Regions from separate parts of the Paenibacillus graminis genome, predicted to be linked through region 2. Evidence: riboswitches for the same ligand, from Rfam matches in the RefSeq annotation. Region 2 holds a riboswitch; each other region holds the start of a gene.
The links. A riboswitch is a leader RNA that binds a small molecule or an ion and turns the genes downstream of it on or off. The one in region 2 is predicted to bind thiamine pyrophosphate.

Region 1 (10,267 bases), 360 kb from region 2:
GGCCAGCCGTCTGGATTCACCGTTTGCCATCATGATCAAGAAGCGTCCGGCTCACAACGAATCGGTGATTACGCATGTGATTGGTGATGTAGAAGGACGGACGCCAATCATTATCGAGGATCTGATTGATACGGGAACGACGATTGTGAATGTGGTAGAGGGCCTGAAGGATCGGGGAGCCAAGAACAGCATTGTTTGTGCCACCCATGGTCTTTTTTCCGGAGACGCCTTGAGCCGTATGGTCCACCCTAATATAGATGAAATTGTTGTTACCGACTCTATTGCGCTGCCGGACGATCATTCCAGCCGTTTCACTGTGCTCTCCGTAGCACCTATGCTGGCTGAAGCCACACGTATTATTATCGAAGGCGGTTCCATTGACAAGCTGTTCAGAGATGCGGGAATTTAGCCTGCGTCTTTTTTTATGGAAAGCGGGCTGGTGAATCAATCATGCCGGGGTGCAAAGATGGATTTTTCAAGCTTTTACCTTCTGGAGACTCCCTTCTAAGCTTGAGAATCCCCCTGTCACATGTGGTATACTGTGTGAAGACAGTCGGGACCATAAATGGTAACGGCGGCACTTAAATGGGAGCCAGCGCAGGGATTACCGCCGCTCTCCTATTTTTCGTGAGGATAAGGAAGCTTACAAAGGGAGGTGCCTTGCTTCCATGATTGAGAGAACTTCAGAGAATGACGTGGAGAATGGTAATGTGATTCCCGTTACTCTGGATGCCAATTTTTTCTTTGAAAGAGCCGTACGGTCACTCGACCGCTTTCAATATGATAAGGCATTGAAGAATTTTCGCAAAGCTGTTGAATATGAACCGGAGAACCCGGTGAATCATTGCAATATGGCGGGTATATTATCCGAGATGGGGAAATATGAGGCGTCCAACGACATCCTAACCCATGTTCTGGAGGAAATTGATCCCTCTATGACGGAATGCCACTTCTATATGGCTAATAACTATGCAAATATGGAAAGCTTTGAAGAGGCCGAGCGCAGTCTGGTTACCTATCTTCAGGAGGATGCGAGCGGAGAGTTCATGGCCGAGTCCGAAGAACTGATGGAGCTGCTGCAATATGAGCTGAACCGTCCGGCTCCGCTGGTCCGGATCCGCAGCCGGGAGGGTGTAGTGGAGCATGACAGAGCCCGCAGCCTGCTCGAGGAAGGAAAGTTTCCGCAAGCGGTCGCACTGCTTGAAGAAATTGTACAGAACATCCCCGATTTCCTGGCGGCGCATAACAATCTGGCTCTTGCCTATTTCTACATGGGCCGCTTTGCCAAAGCCAAGGAATGCCTTGGCGAAGTGCTCGCGCAGGACCCGGGGAACCTGCATGCATTGTGCAACATGGCTATTTTCTTGCAGTATGCCGGCGATCGGGAGCAGCTGGAGGGGCTGGTGCGCATGCTGGAAGCCACAGTGCCTTTTCACCAGGAGCATGTATTCAAAATGGCTACGACGATGGGGATTCTGGGGAAGCACAGAACAGCCTACGGGCACTTCCGCCGCCTGCTGAAGGACGAGGAGGTTGGCGGCGATGCCAGCTTGTACCATTACTGTGCGGCTGCGGCAAGCAACAGCGGACTTGAGAGCGAGGCGGTACGCTGCTGGCAGCTGGCCGCGAAGCTGGACCCGGAATCCGCAGTACCGAAGTTTTTCCTGTCCCAGCTTCAGCTGGCACAGGCTGAAGGCCGTCCGCTGCCTCCGGTAAGCTATAATTATCAGCTGCCTTTCCAGGAGCAGCTCAAGCAGTGGAAGAACAACATGGGCAGCTTCTCTGAGGAGGTGCGGAATAATCCGCTGCTGCGCGCTTCGTTCTTTTGGGCACTGCGCTACGGTGATTCAAGTACGAAGCTTCAGGTGACAGAGGCGCTCCGCTGGATCGGGGACGATGAAATGTCCGAGGTGCTGAAGGGGATTTCTGAGCAGGAGCCGCTGCAGGAGACTGCACTTCTCGGGCTGCAGCGCCTGATCGGTGGCGCACCGGAGGAGAACACAATCCAGAGGGCGGTACAAGAGCCGGTCGTGCCAATCCATAAAGGGCCACCGGAATGGAAAGAGGACTGGCAGCGGGTTATTGATCATACGGCTGCCGTGATGGACCGGCGGTATGATGCCGTTCTGAAGAAGGATGCTGAGCTCCTCTGGAAGCAGTTTATAAGCCGTCTCTACCCGGATGTTCCCTTGTTTAGGCATACTGCGGGCTGGTGTGCGGCTCTGGAATATTTGACCGCCAAGCTGCATGGCCATCCGCTTACCTATCGTGAGGCTGCCCAGCGCTACGGCGTTTCGGTCTCTATGGTAAGCCGGTACGCGCGGCGTATTCATCAAGTATGCGGGTTCCCGCAGGACGGGGCGGCAGCGGACATTTTGCCGCCTTTTACGGAAAATATCTGACCCTAAGGAGGATATACTCATGTACAAAACAATTGTAATCGGAACAGGCCCGGCAGGACTGACTGCTGCGATTTACCTGGCGCGTGCCAATCTCAGCCCCCTCGTCATTGAAGGCTTGCAGCCGGGAGGACAATTGACTACAACGACAGAGGTAGAGAACTTCCCCGGTTTTCCTGATGGCATCCTGGGTCCAGATCTGATGGATAACATGCGCAAGCAGGCAGAGCGCTTTGGGGCTCAATTTAAGAATGGCTGGGTGGAGGCTGTGGACTTCTCGCAGCGCCCATTTAAGATAACCGTGGATGGCTTGGGTGTGCTGGAAGCAGAGTCGGTAATTATTTCGACCGGGGCTTCGGCGAGGTACCTGGGCATCCCGGGAGAGCAGGATAATGTCGGGCGCGGGGTCAGCACCTGTGCAACCTGCGACGGGTTCTTCTTCCGCGGCAAAAAGATTGTAGTGGTTGGCGGCGGCGACTCCGCAATGGAGGAAGCGAGCTTCCTGACGCGGTTCGCTTCCAGCGTGACCCTGGTCCACCGCCGTCCGGAGCTGCGCGCTTCGAAGATCATGCAGGACCGCGCGCGGGAGAACAGCAAGGTGGCCTGGGCACTGAACCGCACGCCGCTTGAAGTCGCCATCGGGGATACCGGGGTGAAGGGACTGAAGGTCCGCAACAATGAGACGGGTGCTGAAGAGCTTGTGGAAGCGGACGGCGTATTTATCGCTATCGGCCACACACCCAACACGGCCTTCCTGGGCGGCCAGATCACTACCGATGCCAACGGCTATATCGTGGTTAATCCGGGCACAACCGAAACCAACATTCCGGGCGTGTTTGCTTGCGGGGACGTGCAGGATACCCGTTACCGCCAGGCGATCTCAGCTGCCGGGACCGGCTGCATGGCCGCCATGGATGCCGAGAAATATCTGGAGGGCTCGATGGTGCATGACTGGAGCGAAACGCTGGATAAGTAACGGAGGCGCTCAATCAGCAAAATTTTTTATTGACACAAAATACCACTCCATGTAAATTGTATTTAATTAGATAAGATACCCACTAGGGGAGCCTGAATAGGCTGAGACGGGATAAGTGATTCCCGGACCCTTGAACCTGATCTGGATCATACCAGCGTAGGAAAGTGGAGTCGGACCTTTTTTAGCGCAGCCTTCTTTGGCTGTTCCTGAATAAAGCCGCTCCAGGTGGAGCGGCTTTTTGAATTGCTGCGTGATTATCTTATCTGCAAATTGCTCATAGAGCACAGAGGAGGAGATAAGAATGTCAGATTCAGTAAAAAAGGAAGAGGTTAATCTTTCCGGATTCCCCGCGAGCCGCAAGGTGTATGTAGAGGGCTCACGCCCGGACATTCAGGTTCCGATGCGTGAAATCTGTCTCAGCCGGACTGAAGGCGTGGCGGGAGAAGCGGACAATGCGCCGCTGCGTGTCTATGATACCAGCGGGATTTATACGGACGCCGGACAAGAGACCGATATCCGCAAGGGTCTTCCGCCGCACCGATTGTGCTGGATTGCGGAACGCGGAGATTCGGAAGAATACGCCGGGAGAGCTGTGCAGCCCGGAGATAACGGAAGGACAGCGGACGGATCGCTGGAAGGAGGCTTTTCCGGCTTGCACCGGTGCCCGTTAAGAGCGCGTGAGGGCCGCAATGTCACCCAGCTGCACTATGCGCGGCAGGGGATTATCACACCGGAGATGGAGTATATCGCCATTCGTGAGAACACCCGGCCTGAATTCGTAAGGGATGAGGTCGCGGCAGGCCGGGCCATTATCCCGTCGAATCTCAACCATCCCGAGAGTGAGCCGATGATCATCGGGCGGAATTTTCTGGTTAAGATCAATGCGAACATTGGGAATTCCGCTGTGTCTTCATCGATCGAAGAAGAAGTGGAGAAGATGAGGTGGGCAACGCGCTGGGGGGCCGATACGATTATGGACCTTTCCACCGGGGCAAAAATCCATGCCACCCGCGAATGGATTATCCGCAACTCGCCGGTTCCAATCGGCACAGTGCCCATCTATCAGGCGCTGGAAAAGGTCAAAGGAATAGCTGAGGATTTGACCTGGGAGCTGTACCGCGATACGCTCATTGAACAGGCGGAGCAAGGTGTAGACTACTTCACCATTCATGCCGGTGTGCTGAAGCGTTACATTCCGCTTACCGCTGGCAGAATGACCGGAATTGTCTCACGGGGCGGTTCCATTATGGCGGCCTGGTGCCTTGCCCATGATCAGGAGAACTTTTTATATACGCATTTTGAGGATATTTGCGAGATTATGAAAACCTATGATGTCGCCTTTTCCCTGGGAGACGGGCTACGCCCCGGCTCCATCGCCGATGCCAATGACGAGGCTCAATTTGCTGAGCTAGAAACACTTGGTGAGTTGACTGCTTTGGCCTGGAAGCATGATGTCCAAGTGATGGTGGAAGGTCCGGGTCATGTGCCGATGCACAAGATTAAGGAGAATATGGATAAGCAGCTGGAGCTTTGCCAGGAGGCCCCTTTTTACACACTCGGTCCGCTGACCACGGATATTGCTCCCGGCTATGACCATATTACATCAGCAATTGGTGCAGCAATGATCGGCTGGTTCGGGACAGCGATGCTCTGTTACGTTACCCCGAAGGAGCATTTGGGCCTGCCGAACAAGAATGATGTGCGTGAAGGTGTGATTACTTACAAAATTGCTGCACATGCCGCTGACTTGGCCAAGGGGCATCCGGGCGCGCAGGACCGGGACAACGCACTATCCAAGGCGCGGTTCGAGTTCCGGTGGCGTGACCAGTTCCACTTGTCGCTGGACCCGGAACGCGCGCTGGAGTACCATGATGAGACGCTTCCAGCGGAAGGCGCCAAAACAGCGCATTTCTGCTCGATGTGCGGCCCCAAATTCTGCAGCATGCGGATCTCGCACGATATCCGCAATTCGTCCAGATTGAGCAGAATGCTATAACCTGCAACCTTTCCGAGAGGCTGTTTCCGACGCTATGAAATGCGGAGGAGGCAGCTTTTTTCTATATACGTTTCATTCCGTATCCACATGGTTAAACCAATTGGTTGTCAGCTTAATTAAGTTTGTGATTTTGTGATTGCAATCACAATCCGGCCCTGTACCCTATGCTAAGCTGGTGTTGAGAAAGGTTATCAATTAGCCGGAGGTTAAGCTGCAGGAGGAGAGCGCAATGAGCAAAAGCCTTAACATGGATGAGTCCATATTCGAGCTGGTCAGCCGTTATCCGGAGGTCGTAGATATTATGGTGGAGCTGGGGTTCCGCGATATCGCCAAGCCAGGCATGCTGCAGACGGCAGGCAGGTTCATGACCCTGTCCAAAGGAATCACAGTGAAAAAAATGGATCGCGAAACCGTCCGGCAAGCTTTTGAGCGCCATGGCTTCGAGATTATTCAATAGAGGAGAGAGTACAATGAGCGAACTGATTAACAACCGGGAAGTGGATGTTCCCGAGCAGACACGCCGCCAAGCCATGCTTAGGGAAATCATCAAGGAGCTGCATGCCGGAAAAAGCGTGGAGGAAGTCAAAGCACGTTTTGCAGAAGCGGTAGGCGATGTTACGGTAGCAGAAATTTCGGCCATGGAGCATTCATTGATGACAGAAGAGGGGATTCCTGTAGAGGAGGTGCAGCGACTGTGCTCTGTGCACACGGCCATCTTCAAAGGGTCGATCCAGGAGATTCACCGTTCCAATAAACCGGAGGAACAGCCGGGACATCCCGTGCACACCTTCAAGCTGGAGAACCGTGAGATTGAACGTCTTGTCAATTTCCGCCTGCAGCTCCACACCGATAAATTTCTAAGAAGCGGCACGGAAGAGATGAGGTTCAAGCTGTTGGAGGATCTGAGCCTGCTGCTCGATCTCGACAAGCATTACAGCCGCAAAGAGAATCTGCTGTTTCCCTACCTTGAGAAATACGGCATCTATGGACCTACCAAGGTGATGTGGGGGGTGGATGACGGTATCCGCAGTATGATCAAGCAGGCTAAGGCCGCACTCAGTGCATACAATGGGGAAGCCGGGGAACTTAGCAGTCTGCTGGCGGACATTATTCAGGAAGTTAATGAAATGATCTTTAAAGAAGAGAATATTCTGCTGCCGATGGCACTCGATAAGCTGACTGAGGATGAATGGGTCAAAATCGCCCGGGAAAGCGAGGAAATCGGCTTCTGCCTGGCTGCACCAGAGCGGGAATGGATTCCTGAGCGTGTTTCAGAGCCTGAGGGTGCCGCAGCGCCAGCGCAAGAGGGAGGAGTGGCTCCTCAAGGCTTTATCCGCTTCGAAACGGGCCTGTTGTCACTGCATCAGCTGGAAACGGTGCTGAACCATTTGCCGGTCGACCTGACGTTTATTGACGAAAATGACGTAGTCCGCTACTTCTCACATGGCAAAGAGCGTATTTTTGCCCGCACCAAGGCGGTCATTGGACGCACAGTGCAGAACTGCCACCCGCCGCAAAGCGTACATGTAGTAGAGAAGCTATTGGCGGATTTCAAGGCAGGCCGCAAGGATGCTGAGGACTTCTGGATTGCCATCAAAGATAAATTTATCTACATCCGTTATTTCGCTGTCCGCGATGAAGCGGGACAATACATGGGCACCCTTGAATTCACCCAGAATATCGCACCGATCCGCGCATTGGAGGGGCAAAAACGGATTTTGTCGGAATAGCGCATAATTTAAACGTCTGGAGAAACGGAAGCCGCCTCTTGGGAGGACGGCCCAGCCGTTTCTTTTTGCATGAAAAAATACCAGCTGCCTTATATGGCCGGGTGTGCCGCCTTTCCTTGACCGCAGGGATACCTTCTATTATAGTGGGTACGTGGGATTAACTATTTTAGCATAGAAAAAGGTGGCTTGTTACATGTCTGAAAGTATCTACGTTGGCGTTGACTTAGGTGGAACCACGATTAAGGTTGGAATCTGCAATGCCGAGGGGAACCTGCTGCATACCTATGAGGGGCCTACGGGGACTGCGGATGGCGTCGATGCCGTCATCGATAATATCGAAAAGTATGTGCGTCAGATTGTGGAGGACTCCCCGTACTCTTGGGATCAGCTTGCCGGTGTAGGAGCGGGCCTGGCCGGGTTTACGAATATTCGTGAAGGAATTATCATCCTTGCGCCTAACATAGGTTTTAGAGATGTGCCGATCCGTTCCATTCTGGAAGGTCGTCTGAACAAGCCAGTCAAAATAGACAATGACGCCAATGTGGCTGCGCTGGGCGAGGCTTGGAGCGGCGCAGGACGCGGTGTGGAGAACTGTGTATGCTACACGCTGGGCACCGGTGTCGGCGGCGGAATCATTATTAACGGCAAGGTGTATCAAGGGTTTGCAGGACTTGCCGGCGAGCTTGGGCATATTTCTGTAGTGCCTGACCTGGAGGCAATTCAATGCGGCTGCGGCAATATGGGCTGTTTGGAAACGGTTTCCTCTGCTACGGGTATTATCCGCATGGCTAATGATGCTGTAAGCCGCGGCGACCGCACATCATTGTCCATGGTAGAGAAGATCGCAGCCAAAGAGGTATTTGATGCGGCCAAGGCCGGGGACGAAGTGGCTCTGCGGATTGTAAACCGTGCTGCCTTCTATTTGGGTAAATCCATGGCTGCTGTTGCAGCGGTGCTGAATCCGGAAGTGTTTATCATTGGCGGCGGTGTCTCCAAAGCCGGAGACATTCTCTTTGACGAGGTCCGCCGCGTGTTCGCCAAGCTGGCTCCGGCCCCATTGCAGACCGGTGTGACCATCGTTCCTGCCGAGCTGGGAAATGATGCGGGTATTATTGGTGCCGCAGGTCTTTTGCTGCGTTCTTAAGCAGCGGAAATTATTCATATACTATGGATAGGGAGGGGGCGCTTCGATGACCGAATTGGAACAATCACCGCCCGGTGGAGCCACCCTGATTATTATTACGGGCATGTCAGGTGCAGGTAAGACAATTGCTGTGCAGAGCCTGGAAGACCTCGGATTCTTCTGTGTGGATAATTTGCCGCCGGTGCTGATTCCCAAATTCGCCGAGCTGATTGAGCAGTCGAAAGGGAAAATTGCCAAAGTGGCGCTGGTTATCGATTTGCGCGGCAGGGAGTTTTTCACAGCTTTGTCGGAATCGCTATCCTATATCAAGGATGAATCTACGATCGGCTTCGAAATTCTGTTCCTGGATGCAACAGATTCCGTACTGGTACAGCGATACAAGGAGAGCCGGCGGCATCATCCGCTGGCACCCAAAGGCATGCCGCTTGACGGCATCCGTCTGGAACGCCAAATGCTGGAGGAGCTGAAGAATTCAGCCACCTTGTGTTTGGATACCAGCAGCATGAAGCCGGTTCAGTTGAAGGAGAGAATCGTATCACGCTTTTCTCATTTGGGCAGAAGCACGCTTTCCGTCAACATTACCTCGTTTGGCTTCAAATATGGAATTCCGATCGATGCAGACCTCGTGTTTGATGTCCGCTTTTTGCCTAATCCGCATTATGTGGACCAGCTGCGGCCTAAGACGGGCCAGGACAGCGAGGTTTACGATTATGTAATGAAATGGCCGGAAACCCAGATATTTCTGACCAAACTGCTGGATATGCTTCATTTCCTAATTCCGCAATACCGGAAAGAAGGCAAGTCCCAGATTATTATCGGCATTGGCTGCACAGGCGGCAAACACCGCTCTGTAGCCATATCCGAGTATTTGGGCAAGATGCTGGGGGTTAGCGAGACGGAATCGGTAGCGGTCAGCCACCGGGATTCCGAGCGTGATCGGCATTAAGAGAGAAGGGATCAATAGTGGCTGAAGAACAAGGACAGCGCCCGCGTATCGTCGTCATGGGTGGGGGTACGGGGTTGTCTGTTATGCTTCGCGGTTTGAAGGAAAAGCCGCTTGATATTACAGCGATAGTTACTGTGGCGGATGACGGGGGAAGTTCCGGCATACTGCGCAGTGAACTGCAAATGCCGCCCCCCGGCGATATCCGCAATGTACTGACAGCAATGGCTGATGTAGAACCGCTCATGGCCCAGATCATGAGATACCGCTTCAGCAGTGGTGAAGGGTTAGCCGGGCATAGTCTGGGGAATCTGATCCTGGCGGCGCTTACAGATATTTCGGGGGATTTCGTTACTGCAGTCCGTGAGCTTAGCCGGTTATTCGCCGTGCGCGGCCGGGTGCTGCCTGCTGCTGGTGAAGCTGTAGTGCTGCATGCCGAGATGGCCGACGGCTCCATTATCACCGGTGAATCCAAAATTCCGGAAGCCCGCGGTGTCATCAAACGGGTCTTCCTGGAGCCGGAGGATGTTGAGCCTCTGCCAGAGGCCTTGGAAGCGATCCGCAATGCCGACGCCATCCTATGCGGCCCGGGCAGCCTGTATACGAGTATTCTGCCCAATCTGCTTGTACCTAAGCTGGCGGAGGCCATTGTAGCCTCGGATGCGATCAAAATTTTTGTCTGCAACGTGATGACCCAGCCCGGAGAAACGGACAACTATACAGTAAGTGACCACCTTCAGGCCGTTTATGATCATGTTGGATTGCATTTATTCGATTATGTCATCGTGAACGACGGGGAAATCCCCGAACAGGTTCAGGTCAAATATGCTGAAAAAGGTGCCCGTCCGGTACAGCTTGACCGTGACATCGTGGATGGCAACGGGTATAAGGTCATTGCTGACAAGCTGGTATTATTCAAGACCTATCTGAGGCATGATACAGATAAGCTCAGTCATCATATTTACCAGCTTGTACAGGACTGGACTTCCAGATAAGTTTATTCTTTAGGAACATGAAAGAGGTGAGCCCCTTGTCTTTTGCGGCCCTTACCAAAAAAGAGCTGACGATGGTGGAGAGCC
Region 2 (10,267 bases):
CAGCACGGTCCCCCACAAAAGCGACAATACTTAATGGCTTTGGATTATACACCATGCTTTTTTTCATAAAGGAAATCGCCTCTGCAGCGGTCCATACCGGGGGGATAGAGCGCCGTTCATTCTGCTGCCAAAGCTGCGGATCAGCGGACTCCAGCGACAGCCGGGTCCGCCCCTCCCCATCCACCCAGAACATCGCAGCCAGGCTGTAGGTGGAGCTTAACGCCCTTAGCCGATTATTGATTCTCTCCGGGGAGCTGCCAAGCAGGCCTGCCGCTTCCTTATGCCACTTTTCTTCCATTTCTGCAATGTTTTGATATTTCCTGTATTCCTTAGGCAAATCTTCCTGCGCCGTGTTCAGAGTCAGTGGAATGATCACCAGCACAGCGGGAATGAACAGCATCGCTGTCATAATAATCAGCAGGTAACGTGAGAGGAGTGAAGCATGCAGCTTACGAAAAAAACCCGGTTGTCTCATGCTCTCACCCGGTAGCCGATTCCCCGGACTGTCTCGATAATCTCCGGAGCAGCCGGATCAAGCTCAAGCTTCTCACGCAGATACCGGATATGCACCATCAGTGTCTTATCGCCTTCTATGTAGCTTTCTCCCCAGACCGCCTCATAGATCTGCTCCTTCGTCAGTATTTGGCCGAGATGGCGCAGCAAATAGGAGAAAATCTGAAACTGCTTGCCGGTAAGCAAAATTTCTTTGCCGCTGGCTGCCTCTATGATCCGGTTGTCCCCTTCGTACACCATCAGATGCTTCAGCTTCAACGGGATGGACAGGACAGCTCCTGTCCGTCTTAACAGTACTTCGATCCGCGCCGCCAGCTCATCCGGATGAAAAGGCTTGGTCAAATAATCATCGGCGAACTCCAGGCCCTGAAGCTTGTCATCGATGGAAGCCCGCGCGGACAGCATCAGGACCGGCAGGTTCGGATACGCCCGCTTCAGCCGCTGGCCTACAGTGAAGCCGTCCAGCCCGGGCAGCATGACGTCCAGAATGACCAGCTGGCAGCCCGCCGCAGCCTCTACAGCACCCTCCCCGCTCTCCAGCCAGCGGACAGCATATTCTCGTTCCCGCAGATCGGCGGAGACGGCGCTTCCGATCTCCCGGTCATCTTCAACATACAGCAAGGTAACACTCATACAAGTCAAATCCTTTCTCTTTTCTGAAAAAAGCAAAAAATGGCTCCGATGTCCTTTGGGAGCCTCCAGTTTTTTCGCCTGCCGGTTATCTGATGTTTCTCCTAGTAATTTCATATTCCTCTAAGCTAGACGGCCCAGCCCAAGTGGAAAAAGTGAACTTAACATCGCCCCACCCGTTCATCTGCCGGCGCTAGTTGGAAAAAGTAAACCTAATCCGGCCCATTTCCGGCCTTTCAGGTGAAATCACTTCAAATAAGTCTACTAATTCCAACTTATACCTTCTTTTGGACGCTTTCGGGCCGATTTAAGTGCACTAATTCCACTTCAATCCCTTGCTGCAGCTTTCTTGAATTTATACGTTATTGACGGTAGGATTCTAGGCAGCTTATGCTTACGATGCGGGTTTTCCTGCGGATAAAGTATATCATGATTTCCCGTAAGCCAGCCATGGCCCAATAAGTAAGTCAACCGGACAAGGGGGCACAATCAATTCCATTCCAGTCCAGGAACAAAATCGCCCTGGCGGGTGAATAACATCTAAAGCCTACGACCGCAGAGATTCCCCACCATTCCAAAATCAACTGGAGCAGGCCGCATAATCCGATTGTTGTACAATAAGCAGGATTATCGTCATTGGGCTTGCGTATCTTATCCTCAATAGAAAGTAAAAAGCCATCCCGGAACCGTAAGGTTCAAAGATGGCTATAAGTGTATTCCAAAGATAGCGTCTGCCATAAATCCGGGGGGTTGCTGGCCTTGCTTCCCCTATTAGCCGGAGACCGCCGCCGAACCTTCCCAGACCCCATGCTGCTGGTCCTTGCCCATATATTCTATCCGTGTCGGCTGCAGCTCAAGGATCACGTAATCAGGATCTTCCGGACCCTTGAACCACTTCTCCAGTTCTTTGTTCCATACTTTGGAACGGAGGCCTTCATTCTTGGTCACGGCAACTGTCGCTTCAATCTCCAGTACATCCTTGCCGCCGCCCTGTTCATATCCAAGCAGCAGAAAAGCATTCGGATTATCCTTCAGCTCCTCTACCTTATGCGTTTTGCGGTTGGTAGCCAAATAAATCTGAAGTCCGTCATGAAATACCGCCATATAACGCACCTTAGGTTTGTTGCCGGCTTCTATCGTGCCGAAGGACCCGAACTTGTTGTCATCCAGCGTCTTGATGATCGTCTGTTCCAGCTCTCTGTTATCCATTGACGACATAGCTCCTTTCAATTCATGCGGATATAAGTTTATATATCCACGCCGCAGTTTGGATTGATGATACACACGTTGCTTGTAATAGTGTACCCGTACTGAGGGTATTGAATCCCGCGTCCAGCCATAACCCATTACAGAAAGAGCCCCCGGGCTTGGCCTGGCCGCTTTTGCTGCCCTACGGTTCATGATTAGCGTGGCAGCCTGGAAATTAGGGTAATATAGAACGTGTAATTATCCTGTGTGTAAGGGTGGAACCCATAATGCCAGAACTTAACCCGGCAGATGCCGAACCAACATTACATACCGCGCTGCTGCAGTTTATTTTCCCCTTCTCCCTCAAAGAGGGCGAGGATATGAATTTAATCCGGCAATTGACGTTGGATGGCTTCACCCGGTTTTTTCTTAGCAACAAAGAGCTGGAGGATGCTTATTACGGCGAAGGCTACTGCGTGTCCCATGAAAAAATGGAGCGCAGCTACCTCCCGTTTGCCGCCCATGTGCTGTTCCCGCGGGAGAAGGACAGGGATTCCTTCCGCCGTTTTTCCCGGGCCAACAATCTGTCCTGCAGGCTGGATATGCCAGCCCAGTCCGTTCATTTTAAGGTACTCTCTACAGATGTGTTCATCTGTCCTTTCGAGCTGGGCTTCCTGACCGTCAGAATCCGCGTAGAGGAAGAGATTCTCCCATTCAGTGTTGCCCTGGAATTCGCTGACCGCTTCCGCACGCTGGAGGATGTCTCCTACCAGGACAAACAGACCACCATTCATTGCCATGACAGGTCCTTTGAGCAAGTAGAGGATTTTGTGTTCCGGAATCTGGCTCGCGGACTGGAGCCTTTTCTGGACCCTTCGGAAATCAACGGGGCGTACTTCGAAACCCTGCCGTTTTTTGTCGATGAAAGAATGCTGGTTCAAGCCTTTTATGGTTTTGACCGGCAGGAGGAAGCAGGGGAAATCAGCGAGGCGCTGCGCTACCGGGCTTCCCAGCTGGACGGCCTGACTGCGGAAGGCAAGCCCCACATCAGCGCCAGCGACCCCGGTTATATTGAGGATTACTGCCGTGAGCATTCCTACAGCCGCTGGGGACCGGAAACCTACTATATGACGAATGAGCAGACATTCTGCTGCCTGAGCCGGGCCGAACCAGGGCTGGCCACCCAGCTTGTGAACCAGATGTATGGGGAATACTATTACGGGCTGCTGCTGAGTATTTTTCACAAAATAGTACTGCTGAAGCTGGCCAACATGCATTCCCGCCTGCGGATTAATCATGATTATGACGAAATTGAGAAGCTGATTTTTCTGATTAACAAGTTCTCGGCCAAATTTTATTTTCTGGAGCTGATTTCGCAGTCCCAGGGGAGAGAGATTTTTTTCCAGCTCCGCAAGGTTTACGGCAATGATGCCCTGTTCGAAGAGGTCAAAATGACCCTGAATGACCTGTTTCAATACCAGGAGAAATTCCAGGCCAAACGAAGGGATACGCTGCTGATGATCCTGACGGTGTTCACGGTAGTCAGCGGTATTTATGGCATGAACCAAGTGATCGAAGACCTTAAGGGCAAGATTGAATGGAGCAAGATGCTGGAGTACTCCCCGTTTGAATATCTGGCGCTGTTCGTTGCCTTAACCGGCATTGCCGTCAGTATCGGCCTGAGCCTGAAGCAGCTGTGGAGCGGAATCCGCAGCCGCCGGAGAAAAAGATATCAGGGACATGACTAACTGTGCAAAAAAAACAGCCCGCCAAAACTACAGCAGGCTCTCCAGTTCCCGGCACGCTTCCGCATACGCAGGGGCAAGCTTCGGCAGCACCCGTGCAGCCGGTTCATACTCACCCTCTCTGGCATGGCATTCAACCGCTGCGCACAAATGGGCAAAGTGCTTTGCTCCTATGCTCAGGCTGCCTGATTTCAGGCCGTGGGCCACGGCCGCCATCTCAGGCAGGTCCCTTGCAGCAAAGGCTGCCTCCAGGGATGTCAGCCGGAGCGGCGTATCATCCTTGAACATCTCCACCAGCGCCTGGAGCAGCTGCGGCGCCTCTTCCCCGTCCATTTCCCGGATACCGGAAATGGTATCCGCATCCAGCACCGGGATATAAGGCCCGGGGCTGAACCATCTGTCCAGAAGCTGCCTCAGCCGCTCCAGGTTCAAAGGCTTAACCGCCCAGTCGTCCAGACCAGCCTCGAAAAACTGTGCCCGGCTCTCCTCCGATCCATCCCCGGTCACCCCGATGATGGGAATTCTCGGCCTTGCCCCGGAAGACTCCAGTTGCCGGATTCTGCGGACCGCTTCCCCTCCGTTCATACCGGGAAGCCTGCTGTCCATCAGAATAAGCCCGTACTCTCCCTGCTGCCAGGCTTCGACAGCTTCCTTGCCGCTGCCGACCATCTGCACATTTGTAATGCCCAGCTTCTTCAGCTGCAGCAGCAAGAGGGTGCTGTTGAGTCCGTTGTCTTCTGCAACCAGCACCGGCTGCGTGCTGAAGCGGGCCTCCGGCAATACCGCTTCACCCGCGGGAGCCGGTTCCTTCAGGCTCAGCGTCTTATCCAGCGCAACCTCAAACCGGAAGGTTGAGCCCCGGCCAGGGGCGCTGTCCACCATAATCGTCCCGCCCATCAGCTCCACCATGGACTTGCAGATCGACAGGCCAAGCCCCGTGCCCTCCACTGCCATTGCCGACTCGCTGCTGATCTGTGAATAGGGCCGGAACAGCGTTGCCTGATCCTTCAGTGGAATGCCGATACCCTCATCCCTGACTTCGAAGCATAGGTACTGCTGGGCCGCATCCTCCCGAAGCAGCCTTACAGTCACTTCCACTTCACCGTTCTGTGTGAACTTTAGTCCATTTCCCACCAGATTGATGAGGACCTGAAGAATTTTCGACGAATCACCGCTTAGAGTATGGTCTACTCTGTCCGCAACCTGCCATTTCAGAATATTCCCGCGCTTCACGGCAGCCGTAGAGAGCAGCCGGACCACATGCTCAAGCAGACCACGCAGGTTAAGCGGTGTCTTCTCCAGTACCATTCTACTGGCTTCAATCTTCGAGATATCCAGCAGGTTGTTGATCATCTGCAGCAGGTATTGTGCGGATTCCCGGATAACTTCCAGATGAGCCCGCTGCCCGTCCGTCGCACCTTCAGCCTCCAGAAGTTCGGTCATTCCCAGAATGCCGTTCATCGGCGTGCGGATTTCATGGCTGATTGTAGCCAGAAACAGGCTTTTCGCCCGGTTGGCCTCCTCCGCCTCCTCCTTCATCTCCTTAAGGCCGGCACTGTTCTTCGCAAGCAGCCGGTGCATCGTAATTAATTCATTGTTCATCGCGGAGAATTCTGCGAGGGTCTGTTCTTCTCTCTGCTGTCCCTGAATTACTTGATGCGAGAGCCGCTCAATGGTTTCCCTCAGTTTCCGGACTTCCTGCTCGTGGTCGGCCATTTCTATATCCCGCCTTTTGTATAAGTTCTCTGGGTGCTAGTTCCGGGGAATCAGCTGTGCCGCCATTTCCAGCGCCCCTTTGGCGTCCGGGGCGTAGCCGTCGGCTCCAACCTTTTCCCATAATGCTCTGTCGATATTAAACGGCATTCCGCCGACTAGAATTTTCATGCGGTCCAGTCCGGCATGCGTGCGGATCGAGGCAATCAAACGCTGAACCTCCGACACATGATAAGTCATGGTAATCGAGACGGCCAGGAGATCGGCAGGCTGCTCTTTTAAATAGCGGATCAGTCCCTCTGCGGGCATATTGGAACCCAAGTAGCAGGTGTTCCAGCCCTCCATTTCGAAGAAATCAGCAAGCATCCGCAATCCGATTTCATGCAGCTCCTCGCCCACGCCGACCGCTACCAGCGTTTTTTTGCTTTTCTGTGCTGCCTCAATCCAACGCGGGTAGAGCTGGGAGATGATACTCTGGGTACAGGCTGTACAGTAATGCTCCTGGGCTACAGTGATGCGGCCTAGCTGCCATAGACGGCCAATCTCATACTGGCTGTTCTGGAAGAGATGCAGATAGAGATCACGGATAGGCACACCGTCCTCATGCAGCCCCAGCACGAACTCCGAAGCCTTACGGCGTTCACCGGCCAGAAGCAGCTTCAGGTACTCCTCTGCCTCGTGGTAATAGGGCTTTTCCGGAAGAAGAAAGGTAGGCAGGCTGTCCTCTCCGCGTGCGTGGTGTATCCCCATATCGAGATAGCTTATAATCAGCTCCTTTTCTGGTGTTTCCACCTGGGAACTTATAGCATCCTTCATCAGATCCAAATTGATCTGCAGATCCTCGGCCGTAATCTTATACTGTGCGAGCAGGACTTTCAGCCAGATAATATAATTTATAAATAAAAGCGGGCTATCCAGCGCCACACTTTGGGCCAGATACCGGAAATGATAAAGAGAATCCTGCTTGGTTCTTGCTATGCCGGAAGGGCCGAATCTTTGCCGCAGCCCGGGCTGCCGCTCATACTGACGCAAAGTGACTTCTTCCGCCAACTGCTCCGCTAGCGCCTTCAGCCGTTCTCCGGCATGTTGCTGGTCAGCGAACATAGGGTCACTCCTTTTTCAGAAACGGAATTGTAGAGCCTTGTCCGTATTATAACATAAGGCCAGGTTACCCCGGCGGTCTGGACGTTCTGGGCACATTTCCGCATTCTGGCAGACGGCTACTGGACAACCCCGCAGGCGACAGCTATAATACACCGTAAGAACACAGCAATACCCATAACTTCATAGTACCAGGGGGGCTGGAATGGGCCGGCTGAGAGTGTATCCCGCAAAGATACTGACCCTTATACCTGATCTGGATAATGCCAGCGTAGGAATCCATCACCCGCTATTCAGCCAATTGGCTTAAGCGGTCCCTAACGCAAATGCAGGCGTCCCGATCTCCGGGGCGCTTTTTTGGGTATGGACATCATCAGAATTTGGAAGACTGGGGAGAGCTGGAAGGAGAGAAGAAATGGGAGTCAAAAAAACACTAATGCTCTGCATCAGCTGCATGCTGGTCATCGTAATGGCCGGCTGCGGCAGCAATAATGCAAATTCCGGCGGGAATAGCGCTGCTCCATCCGGAGACAGCTCCGCCGCGCCTGAGGCCACCGCCCCGGCGGCTGACGCTCCAAAAGAGCTGACTAAAATTAAGGTCGCTCTGGACTGGACGCCAAACACCAACCATACCGGCCTCTATGCAGCCAAGGAGCTGGGATATTATGAGGAGGAAGGCCTGGATGTAGAAATAGTGCAGCCTGGTGCAGCCGGAGCCGACACAATGGTCACCTCAGGCGAAGCCGCTTTTGGCATCAGTGCCCAGGAGGCGCTCACACTGGCCCGGCTGCAGGATGTGCCGCTCGTCTCAATCGCTGCCATCATCCAGCATAATACCTCGGGGTTTGCCGCTCCGAAAGACCGCAAGATCAAGACGCCCAAAGATTTTGAAGGCAAAACCTACGGCGGCTGGGGCTCCCCGGCTGAAGAAGCTGCCATGAAAGCGATCATGGACCCTGAAGGCGGCGATGTCAAAAAGGTGAAGCTGGTCAACATCGGAGAAGCCGACTTCTTCACTGCCGTAAAACGCGACATCGATTTTGCGTGGATTTTCTATGCATGGACCGGTATCGAAGCCGAGCTGCGCGGCGAGCCGGTTGACATGCTGTATCTGAAGGATTACGCGCCGCAGCTGGATTACTACACCCCGGTTCTGACCACCAGCGAAAAGGAAATTGCCAAGCATCCGGAGCTGGTGAAGGCTTTCCTTGCGGCTACAACCAAAGGCTATCAATATGCGATCGACAAGCCGGAAGAAGCGGCCGCTATCCTCTCCAAGGCTGTGCCGGATCTCGACCCTAAGCTGGTCCTCGCCAGCCAGAAATGGCTGAGCCCGAAATATAAAGACGATGCCGCCCGCTGGGGTGAGCAAAAAGCAGAGGTCTGGAAGAATTACGCCGACTGGATGTACGGCCTGAAGCTGCTGGACAAACCGCTGGATGCCGCTTCAGCGTTCACCAATGATTATTTGCCGCAAGGCCAGTAATTCTACTGTGCAAACCTACGATACCAAACCTGAAAGGATCTGATTGACATGGCCAATACCCTGCTCAGCATTCAAGTCATCCCTAAAACTCCGAACAACGAGGATTCCATTCCTTATGTAGACAAGGCCATTGAGGTGATTCAGCAATCCGGTGTCAAACACCAGGTGAACCCGCTCGAAACCACGATGGAAGGTGAACTGAACGAACTGCTCGAAGTGGTGCGCCAAATGCACGAAGCACTGATCGCTTCCGGCAGCCCCAGCGTCATCTCACAGATCAAGATCGCCCATAACCCCACCGGGATCAGCATGGACAAGCTGACGGAAAAATACCGGCCGTGAGATCATACTGGAACCAAATCTGGCCGCCCCTTGTGGCGGTCATCTTTTTTCTGGGGGCCTGGCAATTGGCGGTTTCCGTGTTCCATGTACCTTCCTGGATGCTGCCAAGCCCCGGCGATATCGCCCGCGAATCCCGGGGCAATGCTTCGGGCATCTGGGCGCATACGGCGGCTACGCTGCGGCTGACCCTGATCGGCTTTCCTGTCGGCACAGGGGTGGGCCTTATTGTAGCTCTGCTGCTGCATCTAGTGCCCTGGCTGAAAAGAGCGCTGTACCCGCTGCTGATTCTCAGCCAGAATGTGCCATCGATTGCCCTCGGGCCGCTGCTGATCATCTGGTTCGGGTTCGGGCTGATGCCCAAAATCGTCCTCATCACACTCGTCTGCTTCTTCCCGGTTGCCGTCGCCGCCATGGGCGGGCTGGCCCAAAGCGACCGGATCATGATGAATTATATGAAAATGGCCGGGGCAAATAAGTGGCAGATCTTTACCAAGCTGGAGCTGCCCGGCTCCCTGCCCTCCCTGTTCTCGGGCCTGAAAATCTCCGCAACCTACGCGGTCATGGGCGCGGTGGTCGCGGAGTGGATCGGCGCGGACAAGGGCATCGGCTACTACATGCTGCTGCAGAAGGCCTCCTACCGCACAGACCGGATGTTCGTTGCCATTGTAATTATTGTGCTTCTTAGTCTGGTGCTGTTCGCCCTGATCGCCCTGCTGGAAAAGTGGCTGGTCCGCTGGAAGCCGCGCAAGACCTCTTGATACAGGCTGAGCACTACGTTACAGAATAACCGGTTTAGGCTTTCCGGAAAGAAAGAGGAATGAACATGACTCATATTACGGATACCGGCCGCGATGGAGCCGCAGGCTCAAGTGCTGACGGCAGCCGGGGCTGCAGCGGCGGGGGGCAGGCTGAGGCGGAGCAGGCTGGAGCGGTCCGTATGGCCGGACCCGGCGGGGGCCGGACTGAGGCGGAGCGGGCTGATGCGGCCCGCATGGCCGGACCCGACGGGGGCCGGACTGAGGCGGAGCGGGCTGATGCAGCCCGCATGGCCGGAGCGCCGCCAGCGCTGGAAGTGGACAGCGTGACTAAGGCTTTCTTCCACCGCCGCCGTGAAACCCTGGTGCTGGACCATGTCTCGCTCAAGGTGGAGCCGCAGGAATTCGTCTCCATCGTGGGCCCCTCCGGCTGCGGCAAAAGCACACTGTTCCACATTATCGGCGGCCTGGAGCAGCCCGATGCCGGAACCATAAGCATGAACGGCAAGCCGGTCACCGGACAGCGCGGCGAGATCAGCTATATGCCCCAGCAGCCTGCGCTGTTCCCGTGGCGGACCATCGAAGACAATGTCCTGCTCGCGGGTGAGCTGAAGGGCAAGCCGCGGGCGGAAGCGCGGGCGGCCGCCCGCCACTGGCTGGACAAGGTCGGCCTTGGCGGGTTCGAACGCGCCTACCCGCATATGCTGTCTGGCGGCATGCAGCAGCGGGCCGCTTTTCTGCGGGCGCTGCTGGCGCCGCAGGAGCTGATGCTGCTGGACGAGCCGTTCAGCGCG
Region 3 (10,267 bases), 2.7 Mb from region 2:
GCCGAGTTGTGTTAGTTTGCCCAAAACACCGCTAAATCCACCAGCGGGAAAAAGAGTACATACGGCCAAAATAACGTTTGGCCAACAAACCATATAATCCTTCGGCCAATTTAAGTGGAAAAAGGATAACTAATTTGCTCGAACTCCCTATTCTCCACAGGTAAAGTGGAAAAAGGGCAACTAATTTAGCTTACATCACTCCCGACGAGCTAATAATGCCCAGTTAAGTTTCCTTTTGAAAGTAGAATAAAAAGTGGACACCCGTTAAGAGAGTATGAATAATGAACTTAACGAGGAGGTGTTCACATGGGTGAACAACGGCAACGGTATAATGAAAAATTTAAAAGAGAAGCGGTCAAGTACATTCAGGAACAGACGAAGACGGTGACGGAGATTGGGGAGGAGCTGGGCATCTCCCCTGGCGTACTGCACAACTGGCTGGCAAAGTATCGGGAGTTCGGGAATGAACCTGTAAACAGTGCGGAAAAGGTTCGCGAACTTGAGCAGCGACTGGCGGAACAAGAAAAAGAATTACAGGCAAGGGCGCAGCGAATTGCAGACGTCGAAGAGGAGCTCGTCATCGTAAAAAAAGCTGTGCACATCTTCAGCAAACCAAAGAACTGAGATTTCAGTTCATCGAAGATCATCGCTCCGAGTTTCGAATGGAGAAGATGTGCAGCGTTTTTGAAGTGTCCCGGAGCGGGTATTACAAATGGCGAAGCGCTACCTCGAGCCCTCAAGCCGAGCGTAAGGCGCTGGTGCTCCGGCGGATCATCTATCATTTCAAGGACAACAGACAACGTTATGGTAGCCCCAAAATTACCGAGCTTTTGCTGAAAGAAGGGTTCACCATTAGCGAGCGGACGGTAGGAAAATACATGCGAGAGCTCGGATTACGTTCCTGTGTAGCCAAGCGGTTTCGTGTAAAAACGACGGATTCCAATCACAATTTGCCCATTGCTCCCAATCTGCTGAATCAAAAATTTGCGACGGCCGAGCCTAACAAAGTCTGGGTCACAGACATTACCTACATTCCCTGCCGGCAAGGTAGGCTGTACCTGGCCAGTGTGCTCGACCTCTGCACGAGAGAAATTGTCGGCTGGAGACTGGAGGAACGAATGACGACGGATCTGGTACTGGGCGCACTGGACGACGCCTACAAGGCCAAGCGGCCCCCAAAGGGACTCATCCATCACTCCGATCGGGGATCACAGTACGCCTCTGCCGATTACCGTAAACGTCTAAAAAAATATCACATGAAGGCGAGCATGAGCCGTAAGGGAAATTGCTATGATAATGCCTGCATCGAATCCTTTCATAGCGTACTAAAGAAAGAGTTTGTTTATTGCACCAAGTTCAAAACGAAGCAGCACGCGCAGGACGAGATGTTCCAGTACATTGAATTTTTTTATAATCGCAAGCGAATCCACAGTGCGCTGGGTTATGTTTCCCCTGCCCAATTTGCAGCGAAGTTCAAGAAGAGAAAGACTGCCTAAATCTATTTTTTTGTGTCCACTTTCTTGACGGAAGTCCATTTTTCCACTTCATGCTCTCCATTTGCTGATTTTGGGGATAAATAAGTTCCCTTTTTCCAACTGGCACTGTACAGCTGCTTCTTCGGAAGGCGCTAAGGGATATCCCTACTGAATAACAAAGCGAGGTTACGGAGCTACTGGGGCTTCGAGTGCACGAGGACACGAGGCCCGGAAATATTATGCAAGAGACAAGATTAGCATCTTTTGGTTTGCATGTCCGCTATACTCTCCTGATGGCACCCAACCTGCCCCTTAAACTCCGCCGATGGTGTCCAATCTGTCCGCTTCACCACGCGGATGGTACCCAAGCCTCAAGCACCGCCTATATCACCTTAAACTTCCAGGATCTCTTCATTTTTATGATTTTATCATTTCTCAAACGACAAAACCCCGTTAGCACCTATCCGGTGAACGGGGTTTTGTATTCATAAAAAATCATCCGTGCATGATTTCAGTCTGCACCTCGGTCTTAGAACCGTCTTGTCTGACTCTGCGCCCTCTCCGCAGCAGCAGACCCAGCACAGCACCGCCCAGCGCTACGAAGATCATGATGTGAAAGGTATCGTCAAACCCTTTGGCAAGTACAGTTTGTGCAGCTAGCTTCAACGCTTCGGGAGAAGCATTCGCCGCATTCTTCCCGGCCGCAGCCGCAGCTTCTTGCATTTCCGCCCCGCGCGCTGCCGCCCTTGAGGTCAGGATGGTGACCAGTGTCGATACCGCCAGAGAGTTGATTACCTGCTGCATCGAGTTGGTCAGAGAAGTAACCCGGTTCACCAGGTGGCTTGGGGCCTTGTTCAGAAGATGGGTATTCATAGGCATTACCATCATCCCCATGCCCGCGCCGCACATAATCAGCGGCAGGATCAGGTCTTTGCTCTGTGTGGCAAGATCTGCATGCGAATATTGGAATAAGGCACCAGAGACAAGGCTAAGACCGCAAACCACCAGCCAGCGGACACCTATCCTGTCGAATAGAATCCCGGCAATGGGCATCATCAGTCCGGATGCAATGGCTTGGGGCAGCATCGTCAGACCGGTATCAAAAGCTCCGAAGCCGCGGGCCTGCTGGAGAAATTGCGGAAGCAGAAACAATGCGCCGTATAAGCCGAACTGGGCAATCCATTGTACGAGAATGCCTGTGCTGAAATCGCCGGAGCGCAGAATCCGCAGTTCCAACAGCGGGGTCTCCGAGCGAAACTCTGCAATCACAAAAGCGATTAAGGCGAGCACGCCCATGGATAACCCGATCAGTGTTTTGTCTGAGGTCCAGCTATCCGCACCTTGGCTGACACCGTACGACAGGGAGGCAAAGGCCAGAGGCCCGAGAATCATCCCGAGCTTATCCATGCCCGGTACTTGGGTCCGCTCTGATCTGGGCAGCTTCCGGGAACCGATCAGCAGGCAAATGATGCCAATCGGAATATTAATGAGGAAAATCCAGCGCCAGGAATGGTACTCCACAAGCCAGCCGGACAGTACAGGGCCGATCGCCGGAGCAAACAGCACCGGAATCCCCATGATTCCCATAACAACGCCAACCTTGCTCCTGGGAGCAAGCTTATACACGTAAGCCATCCCAACGGGAAGCACACAGCCTCCCCCCAGTCCCTGCAGCACACGGAATGCAATTAGCCATTCCGCACGGCTCGGGGTGGCACAGAGGAGAGAGCCGATGGTGAATACAATAACTGCGGCGAGAAAAACAGTTTTGGCTCCGAACCGGTCAGACAGCCAGCCGGACAACGGAATCACTGAGGCCTGAGCCAGCATATATCCGGTCACGATCCATTGCAGAGTATTTAGATCCGTATGAAAATCCTTGACTAGTGTGGACAAAGCCACATTCATCGCCGTGCTGTCCAGCACCACCATGAACACACCGGCAATGATCGCCAGCAGCGGAACCAGAATGCTTGACAGGCGAAAATCGGCATCCGACTTCAACGCTTGCTCCATCTTCTATCTCCTCCTAAGTTGAACTGCTCCGGTAGGCGTACATTGACCTTTGCGCAGCTTTATCTATATAATAAATGATACGAACGGACAATTGTCCGGTATTGCTTTTTCAGTGTACGGACAATTGTCCGCACTGTCAATTTAATTTTCATTTTTTTCTAATATAGATGCTGCATTTCCGAAAGGAGCCTGCCATGAATTCACACGAACCAGACCGCAGACCAACCAACAAACCAGCAAAAGAACCTCCGGTACCCGCCAGGGATTATCAGGACCCTTATGTCCAGCGGATTCTTGAGGCTGCAGAGGCATTGTTTGCCGAGAACGGCCTAGAGGCGGTCAGTATGTTCAGCATCGCCAAGCGGGCGGGAATCGGCCAGGGTTCGCTGTACCGCAGATTCACGGACAAAGGCGAAATCTGCTCTGCCTTGCTCTCAACCAGCTCCGAGCGTTTTCTTTCCCGTCTGGAACAGGAGCTGCAGGCCACAGCCGGATCTTCTGCCCCGTTGGAAGACCTGCAGAGCAGTATTGAGCAGGTCGTTGATTTCATAGACCAGCACGCTGAGCTGCTGCAGATGATTAAGTCCGAGTTCACCGGCAAGAAACAGCTTACTCAGTTCGAGCATCCGATTTTCCGCCGCCTGAACGCAGTGATGACCCAGCGCATCCGGCGGGCCGCGGATGATGGCTTGCTGATTGCGGTCGATCCGCAATTTGCCGCTACCGCCCTTATTGCCGTATTGAGCCCTGATCTCTACCTCTACCAACAGAAGCTGCACAGCTCTACCAAAGAGGAAATCTCTAAGGGCGTCCTCGCACTGTTCGTCATTGGAATCCAACGGACTTAACCTTTCCGGCACAGATCCTTTGACAACCCGCCTGAATATGCTATATTAATTAGCAATTGCGAATATCAATATTGACCTGCTATTTCACTAGGGGAGTCTGCCGACTGAGACGAAGCTTGAAGCTTCGGACCCTTGGAACCTGATCTGGATCATACCAGCGGAGGGAAGTGGAACAGAAACGATCAGCGGTGCCGCTATACGTCTACTGCCTGAACCTTTCAGACCCATTTGTCTCCACTTTGAGACAGATGGGTCTTTATTGTGTTGCCGCGCAATGAAAGGAGGCTTAGTACATACGAATATGATCTCAATGACGAACCTGTCCTATTCTTTCGGCACATCTCCGGAGACGCCGGTATTCAGCGGTCTGACAATGGATGTGCGCCAAGGGGAATTCATTTCTCTGGTCGGTGCCAGCGGCTGCGGTAAAAGCACATTATTCAAAATCATCGCCGGCTTGCTTCAGCACACCAGCGGTGATCTTAAAGTTCTGGGAACGACATCCGCCGATCCTTCATCACGCCTGGGACGGGTTGCCTATATGCCCCAGCAGGATCTGCTGCTGCCCTGGAGAACCGTGCTGGACAACTGCCTGCTTCCCTGGGAGCTGAACAGAACAGGCAGTAAAACGGAAGCGGTAAAAAGTATCCGTAATTTGCTGGAGCGTTTTGGACTGGAAGGTACAGAGCAGCGCTATCCGCATGAGCTGTCCGGCGGAATGCGCCAGCGGATCGCTATGCTGCGGACGCTGGCTGCCGGCAATACGCTCTTGCTTTTGGATGAGCCCTTCGGAGCACTGGATGCCATCACCAAACGCGGGCTTCACCGCTGGCTGCTGGAGCTGTGGGGCAGTCTGGAGCAGACCGTCCTGTTCATCACCCACGATCTGGAGGAGGCGCTCCTCCTCAGTGACCGGATCTATCTAATGTCCGGCGGCGCTGGCGGCGGTGTACAGGAATTCCTGGTAGATCTTCCGCGCCCCAGGCATTACCGCATGAATTATGAACCGCATTTTGCTGCTTTGCGGGCGGATTTGGAACGGAGGCTGTATGACACGCACCTATCTTAGAAAGTTTTTGCACGAATATGGCCCCTTTGCCCTGTTGGTGCTGCTGACTCTTGCCTTCTGGGAAAGCGCAGCCAGGCTGAAGCTTGTCCCTGCCTTCATTCTTCCGGCCCCTACGGCCATATGGACGGCAATGCTGGAGCAGAGGCTGCTGCTCTTTGGAGAACACTTGCCTGCTACACTGCAGGAGGTGCTGTTGGGTTTTGCGCTGTCCGTGTGCTGCGGTGTGCTGCTGGGTACGGGAATGCATATGTTCTCTCCGGTGGAGAAAGCGCTGTACCCCCTGCTGGTCATCAGCCAGACGATTCCGCTGATCGCGCTCTCCCCCATTTTTATTATGTGGTTTGGCTATACGCTGTGGAGCAAGGTAGCGGTGGTCTTCCTGACCGCTTTTTTTCCGGTCGTTATCGGCACTTATGACGGATTGCACAAAAGCGGAGCGGTGTACAAAGAGCTGCTGCTCACACTTGGTGCGAACCGCTGGCAGATTCTGCGGAAAACCGAGATTCCTCCGGCACTGCCCTCGCTGTTTTCGGGACTCAAGCTCTCAATTGTCTACTGTGTGATTGGCGCAACGATCGGGGAATGGCTGGGCGGCAGCCGGGGACTCGGGTATTTTAGCCGCCGGATGGCGGGCAATCTGCAAAGTGCTGAGATGTTCGCCGCTGTGTTTCTTTTATCCGTACTCGGCATTGTTCTGTTCCTAAGTATTAAGCTGCTCGAAAAATATATTTTGCAGAAAAGAGGCATTCATCGATGAACATCTTTCCCTCTGAACATCCCGTTAGTAACAAGAGTCTTTCCTTGCTCTCCCTACCGCTGCTTCTATGTCTTGCTATTGCAGTAAGCGGCTGTGGAGGCGGCAACAATGCTGTTCCAACCAGCTCCGCTTCAGCAGAGAACGCCCAGCAGCCCCACAAGCTAACGATTATGCTCGACTGGTATCCAAACGCCGTTCACTCTTTCCTGTACGCCGCACAACAGAATGGCTATTTCAAAGAGGAAGGCCTGGATGTGGATATCCAGATGCCCGCTGACAGCAATGATGCCTTGAAGCTGGTAGCCGCCGGCAAAGCCGATCTGGCCTTAAGCTACCAGCCGCAGGTGCTGATGGCCCGGGGAGAACAGATTCCGGTGAAGTCTGTCGCCGCCATCGTCCGGCATCCGCTGAACCATCTGATGTTACCGGCGGACAGCGGGATCAAAAGCCCGAAAGAGCTGGCTGGGAAAAATGCCGGATACTCTTCGGTTCCCTTATACGAAGCTATGCTGAAAACAATGGTCAAAAGCGATGGCGGCGATCCGTCCGCAGTGAAGCTGATCGATGTGGGTTTTGACCTGATTCCGGCCATTTCAACCGGACGTGTAGACGGAATTATCGGAGGATTCATTAATCATGAGCAGCTGATTCTGGAGAAGGAAGGGCATCCGGTCATTTCGCTGGACCCTACGGATTACGGTGTTCCCGACTACTACGAGCTGGTTCTGGTTGCAAGCGATCCGGGCTTGCAGAATTCTGAAGGTTACATCGAGAAGTTCATAGCGGCGGCACGCAAAGGACAGCAATTTGTTGCCGGGCACCCGCAGGAGGCGCTGGACCTTCTAATGGCTCACGAGGATGCTACCGCTCCCCTGGACAAAGACATCGAAATCAAAAGCCTGGAGCTTCTGCTTCCCCTGATGGATGCCGGCGATCAGCCGTTTGGCTATCAGGACCCCGCATCCTGGGACAAGGTTAAGGCCTGGCTGAATGACAACGGACTGCTGAATGGCGATTTCAAGACGCAGGAGGCTTTTATCAATTTGTGAGTTGTGCTGCAATGTGCACGAGATACAACAGACGACAGTTCCACCCTAGTAAATGCAGGATTCTGTTGCAGAAAATGCAATCAAGCTGGAAGACCTCGCTTAAACTCATATAAATTTTTTATGCTTTCGATGCCAGTTTTTTGTACGAAGTACACTCATTTGAAGTCTCTCACATATTACTTTCAGGAGGAATCATTATGTCATTCTTAACCAAAGTACGGGCCAGCAATCCGCTGGTGCACAACATCACTAATATTGTAGTTGCGAATTTCAGCGCCAACGGGCTGCTGGCGCTGGGGGCTTCACCTTTTATGGCTGATGCGCATGAAGAAGTCGCGGATATCGCCGCCATGTCTGGCGCTGTTGTGCTGAATATCGGCACATTAAATGATTATGCCATTGAATCCATGCTGCTGGCTGGCAAGGCGGCGAACCGCCATAACGTGCCGGTCGTGCTGGACCCCGTAGGCGCTGGAGCCACTGCTTACCGCACCGAAGTTACACATAAGCTGGTCAGCCATATGCAGATAACCGCGCTGCGCGGCAATGTCGCTGAAGTGGCTCATGTCCTCGGCAAGAACTGGAGCATCAAAGGCGTGGATGCCGGAGCCGGTGACGGTGATGTGGCCGCTTTGGCTGTACAAGCCGCGCTGAAGCTGAAGTGTGTTGTGATTATCACCGGCAAGGAAGATGTCGTCACGGATGGCACCGCCACCTTTGTAATCCGCAACGGTCATCCTGTTCTGACCCGGGTTACCGGCACCGGCTGCCTGCTGAGTGCAGTCGTCGGCGCGTTCCTCGCGGCCAGCGGCGGAGCCTGGCTGGAAGCTGCTGCTGAAGCCCTCTCCTTCTACGGCGTAGCTGCCGAAATCGCCGAAGAACGGACCCGCCTGCAGGGGCCCGGCAGCTTCCAGGCCGAATTCCTGAATCAATTGGCTCTTGTCACTCCGGAAGTATACGCTGCGCGATCCCGTATTCAGCGGCTGGAACAATAATCACAGCTTCACCAAAGGAGATTACGTTATGACTAACCATCCTATGACTAAAGTTTTCAAAGCGTTGACGGTCGCCGGCTCTGACAGCGGAGGCGGTGCCGGTATCCAGGCCGACCTCAAAACCTTTCAGGAGCTGGGTGTATATGGCATGTCTGCGCTCACCGCAGTGACCGCTCAGAACACTCTGGGGGTTCAAGGCGTGTATCCGCTGGAAGCGGAAGCCGTTGCCGCACAGCTCGATTCCATCGGGGCGGATCTTACACCCGATGCCGTTAAAACCGGCATGCTGTTCAGCAGCGGGCTCATCCGTACCGTTGCCCAAAAATTCCGGCAATATGGCTGGACAAAGCTGGTAATTGATCCGGTCATGGTTGCCAAAGGGGGGTCTCCCCTGCTTCAGCAGGAAGCCGTTCAGGCTTTGATCGCCCATCTGCTGCCGTTGTCCTTGGCCGTCACTCCCAATATCCCTGAAGCAGAAATTCTGACCGGAATGAAGATTTCCGGCATGGCTGACCGGGAAGCCGCGGCCAGGCTTGTCCACGCCATGGGACCGCGGTTTGTGATACTCAAAGGCGGTCACGACGAAGAAGGGGCACAGGTGACTGACCTTCTATATGATGGTGAACAGTTCATTTATTTACAGAGTCCCCGAATCGCTACCAGGCACACGCATGGAACCGGCTGCACCTTTTCCGCAGCCCTCGCGGCCGGATTGGCGCAAGGCCAATTAGTTCCGCAGGCGGTTCATACAGCCAAGGCATTTATCCAGGCAGCTATTGAAGATGGAATCCATATTGGTGCCGGAAACGGTCCGACAAATCACTTTGCCTACCAGAACAGACTAAGGGGGCAGCGCTAATGCAGCGTATGGATAGCGAACATGTGCGCAGACTGCTGAAGCTGTACTTCATTATGGGCAGTGTGAACTGCAAGCGAACTCCACTGGAGACACTCGCTGAAGCGATGGACGGCGGGATCACTTTATTTCAGTACCGTGAAAAGGGCAGCGCCGCATTCACCGGTAAGGCATATGTTGATCTTGCCCGGCAGCTCCAGCAGAAGTGCCGGGAGCGCAAGATACCTTTTATCGTAAACGATGACATCGATCTGGCCGCTGCCCTGGACGCAGACGGCGTGCATGTGGGACAGAATGATGCCCCGGCACGTTCCATCCGTGAGCGGCTGGGAGCGCACAAAATCATCGGTGTCTCCGCCCATAGCCTGAAGGAAGCGCAGCAGGCGATTGCCGACGGAGCCGACTATCTGGGAGTCGGGCCGGTATATCCTACTTCCTCTAAGGACGATGCTGAAGCGGTTCAAGGAACAAGGGTAATTGAGGAGCTGCGCCGCAGCGGACTTACCCTTCCGCTTGTTGGCATCGGCGGAATCACTGTAGACAATGCAAGTCCGGTAATCCGGGCAGGGGCTGACGGAATCTCTGTGATCTCCGCAATCGCCGGAGCAGCCGACATAAGGGATGCTGCCCGGAATTTCCTGCGGGTGATTGAGCAGTAGCAACGAAACGCAGCCTGCGGGACTGGCATATCCGCTTTTGCTGCACATCGTGTTGGATATCCATAACAAAAAAGCACAGCTGCCGGTACCATACGGCGCTGTGCTTTTTTATAACATCCCAATCCCCTCAGCGCCATCTGCCCATCACAACGGTATTGTAGTACTTTCCGTCAGACAGCAGCTTGTCGTTCTTCAGAAGACCTTCCCCGCCAAACGTTTCAAGAGGTTCCCTTTGTACTACTTTCCAATCATAAACCTGCCAGTAATGTAGTCAATATTATGCAGTCTTGACATTGCCGCCCGATTAGTTTACTTTATAAACAGTTTACAGCGGTAACTTTTTTTCATCAAAGGAAGGTGCAGCATGGCGGATCGGGAACAAACCATAGAAGTGTATCAATCGTTTTTTGCGGTAGCCCGCCAGCTCAAACGGCTCGCACATCAAAGTGCAGCCAACCTTGGGCTGACTGTTCATCAGATCGGCATTCTGAATTTCCTGAGGCAGCATCCGGGGCAGACCCAGAAAGAGGTTACGGAACGCCT

Region 1: it holds a riboswitch for thiamine pyrophosphate, as region 2 does, so the genes downstream of both, thiC (phosphomethylpyrimidine synthase ThiC) here and PGRAT_RS02330 (ABC transporter substrate-binding protein) in region 2, are expected to answer to the same signal.
Region 3: it holds a riboswitch for thiamine pyrophosphate, as region 2 does, so the genes downstream of both, PGRAT_RS13390 (ABC transporter ATP-binding protein) here and PGRAT_RS02330 (ABC transporter substrate-binding protein) in region 2, are expected to answer to the same signal.

Annotation. Positions count from the first base shown of each region.
Region 1 covers NZ_CP009287.1:162,153-172,419, forward strand. The annotation lists gene PGRAT_RS00810 (ribose-phosphate diphosphokinase) at 1-409, shown strand, start outside; gene PGRAT_RS00815 (tetratricopeptide repeat protein) at 669-2,402, shown strand; gene trxB (thioredoxin-disulfide reductase) at 2,422-3,375, shown strand; TPP riboswitch at 3,450-3,555, shown strand; gene thiC (phosphomethylpyrimidine synthase ThiC) at 3,677-5,371, shown strand; gene PGRAT_RS00830 (DUF1858 domain-containing protein) at 5,601-5,828, shown strand; gene PGRAT_RS00835 (DUF438 domain-containing protein) at 5,842-7,101, shown strand; gene PGRAT_RS00840 (ROK family glucokinase) at 7,295-8,245, shown strand; gene rapZ (RNase adapter RapZ) at 8,292-9,191, shown strand; gene PGRAT_RS00850 (gluconeogenesis factor YvcK family protein) at 9,248-10,183, shown strand; gene whiA (DNA-binding protein WhiA) at 10,219-10,267, shown strand, end outside.
Region 2 covers NZ_CP009287.1:520,264-530,530, reverse strand. The annotation lists gene PGRAT_RS02360 (sensor histidine kinase) at 1-475, opposite strand, end outside; gene PGRAT_RS02355 (response regulator transcription factor) at 472-1,146, opposite strand; gene PGRAT_RS02350 (pyridoxamine 5'-phosphate oxidase family protein) at 1,915-2,352, opposite strand; gene PGRAT_RS02345 (hypothetical protein) at 2,619-4,079, shown strand; gene PGRAT_RS02340 (ATP-binding protein) at 4,107-5,792, opposite strand; gene PGRAT_RS02335 (cobalamin-dependent protein) at 5,829-6,893, opposite strand; TPP riboswitch at 7,074-7,185, shown strand; gene PGRAT_RS02330 (ABC transporter substrate-binding protein) at 7,306-8,376, shown strand; gene PGRAT_RS02325 (thiamine-binding protein) at 8,425-8,718, shown strand; gene PGRAT_RS02320 (ABC transporter permease) at 8,715-9,476, shown strand; gene PGRAT_RS02315 (ABC transporter ATP-binding protein) at 9,764-10,267, shown strand, end outside.
Region 3 covers NZ_CP009287.1:3,240,018-3,250,284, reverse strand. The annotation lists gene PGRAT_RS34030 (transposase) at 307-624, shown strand; gene PGRAT_RS13405 (IS3 family transposase) at 531-1,496, shown strand; gene PGRAT_RS13400 (DHA2 family efflux MFS transporter permease subunit) at 1,971-3,491, opposite strand; gene PGRAT_RS31620 (TetR/AcrR family transcriptional regulator) at 3,686-4,339, shown strand; TPP riboswitch at 4,419-4,522, shown strand; gene PGRAT_RS13390 (ABC transporter ATP-binding protein) at 4,614-5,408, shown strand; gene PGRAT_RS13385 (ABC transporter permease) at 5,389-6,165, shown strand; gene PGRAT_RS13380 (ABC transporter substrate-binding protein) at 6,162-7,214, shown strand; gene thiM (hydroxyethylthiazole kinase) at 7,409-8,209, shown strand; gene thiD (bifunctional hydroxymethylpyrimidine kinase/phosphomethylpyrimidine kinase) at 8,238-9,068, shown strand; gene thiE (thiamine phosphate synthase) at 9,068-9,724, shown strand; partial or broken gene PGRAT_RS32365 (GNAT family N-acetyltransferase) at 9,852-9,938, opposite strand; gene PGRAT_RS13360 (MarR family winged helix-turn-helix transcriptional regulator) at 10,089-10,267, shown strand, end outside.